3 regions of the Streptomyces sp. NPDC087859 genome follow, and region 3 is predicted to be linked to each of the others. Evidence: riboswitches for the same ligand, from Rfam matches in the RefSeq annotation. Region 3 holds a riboswitch; each other region holds the start of a gene.
What was found. A riboswitch is a leader RNA that binds a small molecule or an ion and turns the genes downstream of it on or off. The one in region 3 is predicted to bind thiamine pyrophosphate.
Positions count from the first base shown of each region.

Region 1 (3,228 bases), on a different contig from region 3:
CGGTCTCCCGTCGCCGTACGGTCCAGGCGTGCAGGGCGAGGATCGAGCCGACGGCCACGAACTGGATGATCGTGAGGACCGCGGCGGTGGCGAGGTCGAAGATCTCCGAGGTCTGGCGGTAGATCTCCACTTCGAGGGTGGAGAAGGTCGGTCCGCCGAGGATCTGCACCACACCGAAGGAGGTGAAGGTGAACAGGAAGACCATGAGGGCGGCGGCAGCCACGGCGGGCCCGAGCGCGGGCAGGGTCACCTTCCGCCAGGCCGCGAGGCGCGAGGCGCCCAGCATCCGCGCGGCCTCCTCCTGCCGCGGGTCGAGCTGTGACCAGAGCCCGCCGACCGTGCGGACGACGACGGCGTAGTTGAAGAAGACGTGCGCGAGCAGGATCGCCCACACGGTCGTGTCCAGCCGTACGCCCCACAGCTCGTCGAGCAGTCCCCCGCGCCCGACGAGTGCCAGGAACGCCGTCCCCACGACGACCGTGGGCAGTACGAACGGAACGGTGACGACGGCCCGCAGCACCTGCTTGCCCGGGAACTCGAAGCGCGCGAAGGCGTACGCGCCCGGCAGCGCGATCAGCAGGGTGAGCGCGGTGGAGGCGAGGGCCTGCCAGGTGGTGAACCACAGGACGTGCCGGATGTCGGACTGTGCGAGCACGTCCGTGATCCGGCCGAACTGCCACGCGCCGTCGGCCTTGAGCCCGCGCGCCACGATCGCGGCGACGGGCCAGGCGAAGAAGACCCCGAAGAACGCGACGGGCAGGGCCATGAGCCCGAGCCGCGCCACGTTCCCCTTGAGGCTCCCGCGTGGGGCTACTTCAGTACGAGCGAGGTCCACGACTTGACCCACTGGTCACGGTTGGCGGCGATCTTGGCGGGGTCCAGGGTCTCGGGGTCCTTGGCCTGCGGACCGTACTTCGTGAACTCGGCCGGAACCTGGGCGCCCTCCCGCACCGGGTACACGAACATGTTCAGCGGCATGTCGTCCTGGAACCGCTTGGTGAGCAGGAAGTCGAGGAGCGCCTTGCCGCCCTTGCCGTTCTCGGCGTTGCTCAGCAGGCCCGCGTACTCGACCTGCCGGAAGCAGGTCCCCTCGGCGACCCCGGTCGGCGCGGTCGTCGGCTTCGGGTCGGCGTAGATGACCTCGGCGGGCGGCGAGGAGGCGTACGAGACGACGAGCGGCCGGTCGGCCTTGGCCTTCTTGCCGCCGGCGGACCCCGAGAACTCCTCGTTGTAGGCCTGCTCCCAGCCGTCGACGACCTTCACGCCGTTGGCCTTGAGCTTGGTCCAGTAGCCCTCCCAGCCGCTGTCGCCGTACTTGGCGGCGGTCCCGAGGAGGAATCCCAGGCCGGGCGAGGAGGTGGAGGCGTTCTCGGTGACGAGGAGGTTCTTGTAGGCGGGCTTGACCAGGTCGTCGAACGAGGTCGGCGGGTCCAGCTCGTGCTCGGTGAAGTACGCCTTGTCGTAGTTGACGCAGATGTCGCCGGTGTCGATCGGCGTGACCCTGTGCTGGTCCTCGTCGACCCGGTACTCGGGCAGGATCAGGTCGGATCCCTTGGCCTCGTACGACTGGAAGAGCCCGTTGTCCAGGGCCCGCGACAGCAGGGTGTTGTCGACGCCGAAGAAGACGTCGCCCTGCGGGTTGTCCTTGGTCAGGATGGCCTTGTTGACGGCCTGCCCGGCGTCGCCGTCCTCGAGGACCTTGACCTTGTACCCGGACTCCTTCTCGAACGCGGCGAGGACGCTCTTGGAGACGGCCCACGAGTTGTGGCTGACGAGGGTGACGGTCTTGGAGCCGCCGCCACCACTGTCGGTGTCGCTGTCGGACGACCCGCACGCGGAGAGCGCGACGAGACCGAACCCGACGGCGAAGACCGTGGCCTTCTTGGTGATGCTCACTGGATTCCTCCTGGGGTGACCAGGAAGAGACGCGGCCCTGCCCGGAACCTCTGAGGGGCTCCGGGCAGGGCGCAACAGCTTGAGTGATGACCGAACTTCCTACCCAGAATGACCTGGGCGAGGTTCAGAGGGTCTGCGGCCCGATTGCCGCACTCTCAGCGCTGTGGCGCTCCCCTGTCGGAATATGAAGATGTACGTACGGGCTCAGGCTACCGCTCGCCCGCCGCCAGCTGACCGCAGGCCCCGTCGATCTCCTGCCCACGGGTGTCCCGAACGGTGACGGGCACCCCGTGCGCGGCGATCGCCTCGACGAAGGCCTTCTCGTCCTCGGGCCGGGAGGCGGTCCACTTGGACCCGGGAGTCGGGTTCAGCGGAATGAGGTTCACATGCACGGGCTTGCCCCTGAGCAGCCGCCCGAGCCGGTCACCACGCCAGGCCTGGTCGTTGATGTCCCGGATGAGCGCGTACTCGATGGAGAGCCGGCGCCCCGACTTCTCGACGTACTCGAACCCGGCGTCGAGGACCTCGCGCACCTTCCACCGCGTGTTCACGGGGACGAGGGTGTCGCGCAGCTCGTCGTCCGGCGCGTGCAGCGAGATCGCGAGCCGGCACTTGAAGCCCTCGTCGGCGAACCGGTGGATGGCCGGCACCAGACCGACGGTCGAGACGGTGATGCCCCGCTGCGAGATGCCGAGCCCGTCGGGGGCGGGGTCGGTGAGGGCACGGATGGACTGCACGACCCGCTTGTAGTTGGCGAGCGGCTCACCCATGCCCATGAAGACGATGTTGGAGAGCCGCGCGGGCCCGCCGGGCACGTCCCCGTCGCGCAGCGCCCGCATCCCGTCCACGATCTGATGGACGATCTCGGCGGTGGACAGATTCCGGTCGAGCCCGGCCTGCCCGGTCGCGCAGAAGGGACAGTTCATCCCGCACCCGGCCTGCGAGCTGATGCACATGGTGACCCGGTCCGGGTACCGCATCAGCACCGACTCCACGAGCGTCCCGTCGAACAGCCGCCACAGCGTCTTGCGCGTGGTCCCCTGGTCGGTCGACAGATGCCGTACGACGGTCATCAGCTCGGGAAGCAGCGCCTCCTGGAGCTTGGGCCGGGCCGCGGCCGGGATGTCGGTCCACTGCTCCGGATCGTGCGCGTACCGCGCGAAGTAGTGCTGCGAGAGCTGCTTGGCACGGAACGGCTTCTCACCGATCTCGGCCACGACATCCTTGCGCTCGGCAGGCGTGAGATCGGCAAGGTGCCGCGGCGGCTTCTTGGCTCCGCGGGGGGCGACGAAAGTGAGTTCTCCGGGCTTGGGCATGGTCATACCAGTGTCG
Region 1 covers NZ_JBIUUU010000015.1:185,139-188,366, reverse strand. The annotation lists gene ACIOHP_RS34055 (ABC transporter permease) at 1-766, opposite strand, end outside; gene ACIOHP_RS34050 (thiamine ABC transporter substrate binding subunit) at 811-1,896, opposite strand; TPP riboswitch at 1,975-2,082, opposite strand; gene rlmN (23S rRNA (adenine(2503)-C(2))-methyltransferase RlmN) at 2,106-3,212, opposite strand.
Region 1: linked by a shared signal. The riboswitch ahead of ACIOHP_RS34050 (thiamine ABC transporter substrate binding subunit) and the one ahead of thiC (phosphomethylpyrimidine synthase ThiC) in region 3 are both predicted to bind thiamine pyrophosphate.

Region 2 (3,228 bases), on a different contig from region 3:
CCACGCAGGTGAGTGTACGAGCCGCGACTGACAGGGCCGCGGGTTCGGGCGAGATCGGGGCGGGACTGAAGCCGTCCTGTGACGGACGTCGCAACGACTTTCGGCCTGCATCGAACGTACGTTCAGAATGCGGGGCGTTCGGGATCCAGTTGCGCCAACCCCTTCCTGGGGGACGAGGCTTCGGCGAAATGCCGCTTGGGGATGCGCCCCGCCCGGTACGCCAGCCGGCCCGCCTCCACCGCGTGCCGCATCGCGTGGGCCATCAGCTCCGGCTCCTGGGCCCGCGTCACCGCCGAGGCGAGCATCACACCCGCGCACCCCAGCTCCATCGCGAGCGCCGCGTCCGACGCCGTGCCGGCCCCCGCGTCCAGGATCACCGGCACGCGCGCGTGCTCGACGATCAGCTGGAAGTTGTGCGGATTGCGGATCCCGAGCCCGGAGCCGATCGGGGAGCCCAGCGGCATGATCGCCGCGCAGCCCACGTCCTCCAGCTTCCGCGCGAGGACGGGGTCGTCGTTGGTGTACGGCAGCACCGTGAAACCGTCGTCGACCAGCGTCTCCGCGGCATCCAAAAGCTCGATGGGGTCCGGCAGCAGGGTGCGTTCGTCGGCGATGACCTCCAGCTTGATCAGCTCGGTGCCGAGGGCCTCGCGCGCGAGGCGGGCCGTCAGTACGGCCTCGCCCGCGGTGAAGCAGCCCGCGGTGTTCGGCAGCACCTCGATGCCGAGCCTGGTCAGCACGGACAGGACCGAGCCGTGCACCGTCGGGTCCACGCGCCGCATCGCGACCGTGGTGAGCTCGGTGCCGGAGGCGATCAGCGCCCGCTCCAGCACATCCAGGCTGGGCGCGCCGCCGGTGCCCATGATCAGGCGGGAGGGGAAGGCCGTACCGCCGAGGACGAAGGGATCGTCGGCCATGGGTCAGCCTCCTTGGACGGCGGTGAGGACCTCGACGCGGTCTCCCTCGGAGAGGGACGTCGACGGCCAGTGTCCGCGCGGGACGACGGTTTCGTTGAGGGCCGCGGCCACTCCGGCGGGGGCCGGGGCGAGGGCCCGCACGACGGTGTCGAGAGCCGTGCCGGGAGCGATCTCCCGCGGCTCTCCGTTGACGGAGATGTTCATGCGGGCAGCTCCGTGAAGGTGAAACGCCGGGGGGTGAAGGCGCGGACCTCGTCCGGCAGTTCACCCGTGGTCAGCACATGGGCCATCGCGTCGCCGGTGACCGGCGTGAGCAGCACACCGTTGCGATAGTGGCCGGTCGCCAGGAGCAGCCCCGGGAGCTCGGTCGGTCCGAGCAGCGGAGCGTTGTCGGGGGAACCGGGGCGCAGTCCCGCGCGGGTCTCCGTGAGCGGCAGCTCCGTGATGCCCGGCACCAGCTCATGGGCGTCGCGCAGCAGCTCGTACACCCCGCCCGCGGTCACCGAGGTGTCCCAGCCCTGCTCCTCGCTGGTCGCCCCGATCACCAGCTCGCCGTTCTCGCGCGGCACCAGATAGACCTGGCTGCCACGGACCACGGCCCGCACGGTCCGGTTCAGGAAGGGCGCGTACCGCTGTGGCACGGTCAGCCGCAGCACCTGCCCCTTCACGGGGCGCACCGGCGGCAGGACCTCGTCGGGGACACCGGCGAGCCGCCCGCTGAGGCTGCCGGCGGCGAGCACCACCTGGGCCGCGCCCAGCCGGGTGCCGTCGGTGGCCGTGATGCCGGCGGCCCGGTCCGCCACGAGGTCCAGGCGCTCGGCCCAGAGGCGGTGGAAGACCACGCCCGCCCGCTCGCAGGCGGCCAGCAGCGCCTTGATCAGCCGCCGGGGGTCGATCTGATGGTCGCCGTCGACCCGCAGCCCGCCGCGCACACCCGGTGCGAGCATCGGCTCCAGGCGCCGGCACTCCCGCCCGGACAGCCACTCCGAATCCAGGCCCGACTCCTGCTGCAGGGCGTGCAGTTCCCGCAGATGGGCACGGTCGTCGGCGTCCAGTGCGACGGCGAGCGTGCCGCAGCGGCGGTAGCCGAGGTCGTGGCCGGTCAGCTCGGTGAGCTCGGCCGCGAACTCCGGATAGCGGCGGGCCGAGGCCAGGTTCAGGCCCAGCAGGGTCTGCTCGCCGTAGTGCAGTTCCGTGACGGCGGCCAGCATCCCGGCGGCCACCTGGGCGGCCCCGCCGCCCGGTTCGGGATCGACGACGGCCGTGGCGAAACCGCGCTGCGCGGCCCGCCAGGCCGTGACGAGGCCGATGATTCCGCCCCCGACGACGAGGACGTCTGACGTACGTGAGGACATGGGCGTCCAGCCCCTCCCTTCGCCGGCATGACCCGGATCAGGTTCGTACGGTCGGAGGCCGCCAGCCTCCCTCTCAGCCCGGTGCGTCCGGGCTCCCGCGAGTGCTCTACGTTGGCCACCCTAGCTCTTGGTTTTGCGCTTGTGTAAGGGAGCCTGCTGCCATGCCCCGCTCGCTGGACGGCCTCGTCCTCGCCCCCGTCGCCGACCAGGCCCCAGGTCAGGTGGGTACCCGCACCCGGTTCGCGTACCACGAGAAGAGCGGCGAGATCTGGGCCGAGTACACGGGCGGCGACGTCGTGCGCGGGCATCTGGTCGGCACCCGCGAGGGCGACCGGCTCGACTTCCGGTACGTCCAGCTCAAGCACGACGGGACGACCTCATCGGGGCACTGCGTGTCCACGGTCGTCGAACTGCCGGACGGGCGGGTGCGGCTGGAGGAGCGCTGGGAGTGGGAGTCGCAGCCGGGCAGCGGGACGAGCGTTGTGGAGCAGGTCACGGTGCAGGACCGCTGACTGACAAATTGTCAGTTGTCTATGGTGATCCGGTGAGCGAGCAGACGGAGCAGTCTCAGCGGCGCGTGGTCGTGGTCGGCGCGGGCATGGCCGGCGTACAGACCGCGGTGGCCCTGCGCGAACAGGGCTTCACCGGCACCGTGACCCTCATCGGCGCGGAGCCGCATCAGCCGTACGACCGGCCGCCGCTGTCGAAGGCCGTACTGCTCGGCAAGGCCGAGGGCTCCGCCTTCGACGTCGACTTCGAGGCACTCGGTATCGCACTGGAACTGGGCCGCGAGGTGCTGGGCGTCCGCCCCGCCGAGCACGAACTCGACACCGAGTGCGGGCCCGTGCCGTACGACGTCCTGGTCCTCGCCACCGGTGCCGAACCGATCCGGCTGCCCGGCGCGGAGGGCGTCCCCGGCGTGCATCTGCTGCGCACCCTCGACGACGCCGAGCGGC
Region 2 covers NZ_JBIUUU010000006.1:463,845-467,072, reverse strand. The annotation lists gene pknB (Stk1 family PASTA domain-containing Ser/Thr kinase) at 1-4, opposite strand, end outside; gene ACIOHP_RS17470 (thiazole synthase) at 123-917, opposite strand; gene thiS (sulfur carrier protein ThiS) at 921-1,121, opposite strand; gene thiO (glycine oxidase ThiO) at 1,118-2,272, opposite strand; TPP riboswitch at 2,270-2,381, opposite strand; gene ACIOHP_RS17455 (hypothetical protein) at 2,434-2,784, shown strand; gene ACIOHP_RS17450 (NAD(P)/FAD-dependent oxidoreductase) at 2,817-3,228, shown strand, end outside.
Region 2: linked by a shared signal. The riboswitch ahead of thiO (glycine oxidase ThiO) and the one ahead of thiC (phosphomethylpyrimidine synthase ThiC) in region 3 are both predicted to bind thiamine pyrophosphate.

Region 3 (3,228 bases):
GAGTAGCCTCCGGCTTGCGCCCCTCCTCGCGGGGAAACCCGCTTCCGGGGGCGCGCAAGCCGGTTGTCCGGCGCCGCACGGGCACCGGACGACCTGCGCCTCCCGCACTCCCCGACGGGCCTCGGCTCAGTCGGCGAGCGGCAGATACACCCGGTTCCCCGCCGCCGCGAACTCCTTCGACTTCTGGGCCATGCCCTCCTCGATCTCCTCCTGGTTCCCGCCATGCCGGCGGCGGATGTCCTGAGAGATCTTCATGGAGCAGAACTTGGGTCCGCACATGGAGCAGAAGTGGGCCGTCTTGGCCGGCTCGGCCGGGAGTGTCTCGTCGTGGAACTCACGGGCCGTGTCGGGGTCGAGGGCGAGGTTGAACTGGTCCTCCCAGCGGAACTCGAAGCGGGCGTCCGACAGCGCGTCGTCCCACTCCTGTGCGCCAGGGTGTCCCTTGGCGAGGTCCGCCGCATGGGCCGCGATCTTGTAGGTGATGACGCCTGTCTTCACGTCGTCACGGTTGGGCAGGCCCAAGTGCTCCTTGGGCGTGACGTAGCAGAGCATCGCCGTGCCCCACCACGCGATCATCGCGGCACCGATGCCTGAGGTGATGTGGTCGTAGGCCGGGGCGATGTCCGTGGTCAGCGGGCCGAGCGTATAGAACGGTGCCTCCTCGCAGATCTCCTGCTGAAGGTCGATGTTCTCCTTGATCTTGTGCATCGGGACGTGCCCAGGGCCCTCGATCATGGTCTGTACATGGAAGCGCTTCGCGATCGTGTTGAGTTCCCCGAGCGTCCTCAACTCCGCGAACTGCGCCTCGTCGTTGGCGTCCGCGATCGAACCCGGCCGGAGGCCGTCACCGAGCGAGTACGTGACGTCGTAGGCGGCGAGGATCTCGCAGAGTTCCTCGAAGTTCTCGTAGAGGAACGACTCCTTGTGGTGCGCGAGACACCAGGCCGCCATGATCGAGCCACCGCGCGAGACGATGCCCGTCTTGCGGTTGGCCGTCAGCGGTACGTACGGCAGGCGGACGCCCGCGTGGACCGTCATATAGTCCACGCCCTGCTCGGCCTGCTCGATGACCGTGTCCTTGTAGATCTCCCAGGTCAGTTCCTCGGCCTTGCCGTCCACCTTCTCCAGTGCCTGGTAGAGCGGCACCGTACCGATGGGGACGGGGGAGTTGCGCAGCACCCACTCGCGCGTGGTGTGGATGTTGCGGCCGGTGGACAGATCCATGACCGTGTCGGCGCCCCAGCGGGTCGCCCAGGTCATCTTCTCGACCTCCTCCTCGATGGAGGAGGTCACCGCGGAGTTGCCGATGTTGGCGTTGACCTTCACCAGGAACCGCTTGCCGATGATCATCGGCTCGATCTCGGGGTGGTTGACGTTGGCCGGGAGGACCGCGCGGCCCGCCGCGATCTCCTCCCGGACGACTTCGGGGGCCAGGTTCTCCCGCAGGGCCACGTACTCCATCTCCGGCGTGATCTCGCCTCGGCGCGCGTAGGCGAGCTGCGTGACCGCTCCACCGTCGCGGCTACGGCGCGGTAGCCGGGGCCGCCCGGGGAAGACCGCGTCGAGGTTGCGGAGGTTGCCGCCCCGCGGCGAGGTGTGCTTGATGCCGTCGTCCTCGGGGCGGGCGGGACGGCCCGCGTACTCCTCGGTGTCGCCGCGGGCGATGATCCAGTTCTCCCGGAGCGGAGCCAGACCCCGCCGGACGTCGGTATCGACCAGGGGATCGGTGTACGGACCCGATGTGTCGTACAGCGTGACCGACTGCCCGTTGGTGAGGTGCACCTGACGGACCGGCACCCGCACATCGGGGCGCGAGCCCTCGACATACGCCTTGTGCCAGCCGATGGACTTCCCGACCTCCGCGGACTGTTCGCCCTGAATGGGCTTTTCGTCCTGGCTGAAGGCAGGCGTGCGCGCGTCCTTGATGGTCATGAGACCTACTCCCTACGCCGGCATTACCCGGTAACAGGTTCGGCGGTCGACGCAGCGGCTTCCGTCTGCCGACGTTTCGTGTGGAACGTCACTCGCTGGTGACGATGTTCCACGTGAAACATCGCTGGGACGGAGGTCAGCGCCCTCTCAGCCCGGTGCTCCGAGCTCCCGCGTGTACAAAGGTGCCCCCACGCTAGCGTCAATTCGGGCGCGGTGAACAGAGGGCCCCTGTCGTTCTTGCGATGATCGGTCGGTGACCACGACACATCAGCCCCCGTTCCCACCGCCCGAGCCTCCTCGCAGGCCCGGCTCCGGCAACGGGCCCGGCAACAGACCCGGACCCGCCGACGGGCAGGGCGGCGGGTACGGCCCGGGCCCGGGCTCCGGCGACTGGTACGAGCAGGGAAACGGCACCGGTGACGGGTTCGGCCAGGAGCCCGGATCGGGCGGCCGGTTCGAGCAGGGGACCGGTTCCGGCGGCCACGGGCACGAGGCCGGTGGCGATGGCGGGCACAGGCATGGGCATGGCCCCGGTTCCGGTGGCGGGGGCACAGTCGGTGGCACCGGCGGTGGCGGTGGCGGTGGCGGCGGACACGGTCATTCGCACAGCCACAGTCACGGCCCGGCGGCCCCCGTCTCCAAGCACCTGCGCAAGGTCATCGCCGCGATCCTCATCCCCTTCGGCGTCGCCGTGATCGTCGGGCTCGTCGTGCTGTGGCCGGGGGGCGCGCCGGGTCATGAGCGCACCGGCGTCGGCTTCGACCGGCAGACCCAGCAGGCCACGGTCACCAAGGTCGTGAGCGTGAGCTGCAAGTCGGTCAACGCCTCGGGCGAGACCCCGACCGGCGACACCTCCACCGCCGAGGGCTCCTCCGCCCAGCAGCAGGCCGACGGCGACTGCAAGAAGGCGACGATCCGCGTCGACACCGGCGACGACAAGGGCCGTACGTTCACCGAGATCGTGCAGCCGGACCAGTCACGGCAGTTGGACCAGGGCGAGAAGGTCGTGGTCGCCTACGAGCCCTCCGCTCCCAAGGACCTGCAGTACTCGGTCACCGACGTGAACCGCAGGCTCCCCATGGCGCTGCTCGCCGGCATCTTCGCACTCGCCGTCGTGGTCGTCGGGCGGTTGCGGGGCGTCATGGCGCTGGTCGCGCTGGCCATCAGCTTCATGATCCTGAACTTCTTCATCCTGCCCGCGATCCTGCAGGGCTCGAACCCGCTGGTCGTGGCCGTGGTCGGGGCGAGCGCCATCATGCTGATCGCCCTGTATCTGTGCCATGGACTGTCGGCGAG
Region 3 covers NZ_JBIUUU010000002.1:190,155-193,382, forward strand. The annotation lists gene ACIOHP_RS04760 (hypothetical protein) at 1-6, shown strand, start outside; gene thiC (phosphomethylpyrimidine synthase ThiC) at 127-1,932, opposite strand; TPP riboswitch at 1,925-2,114, opposite strand; gene ACIOHP_RS04770 (YibE/F family protein) at 2,186-3,228, shown strand, end outside.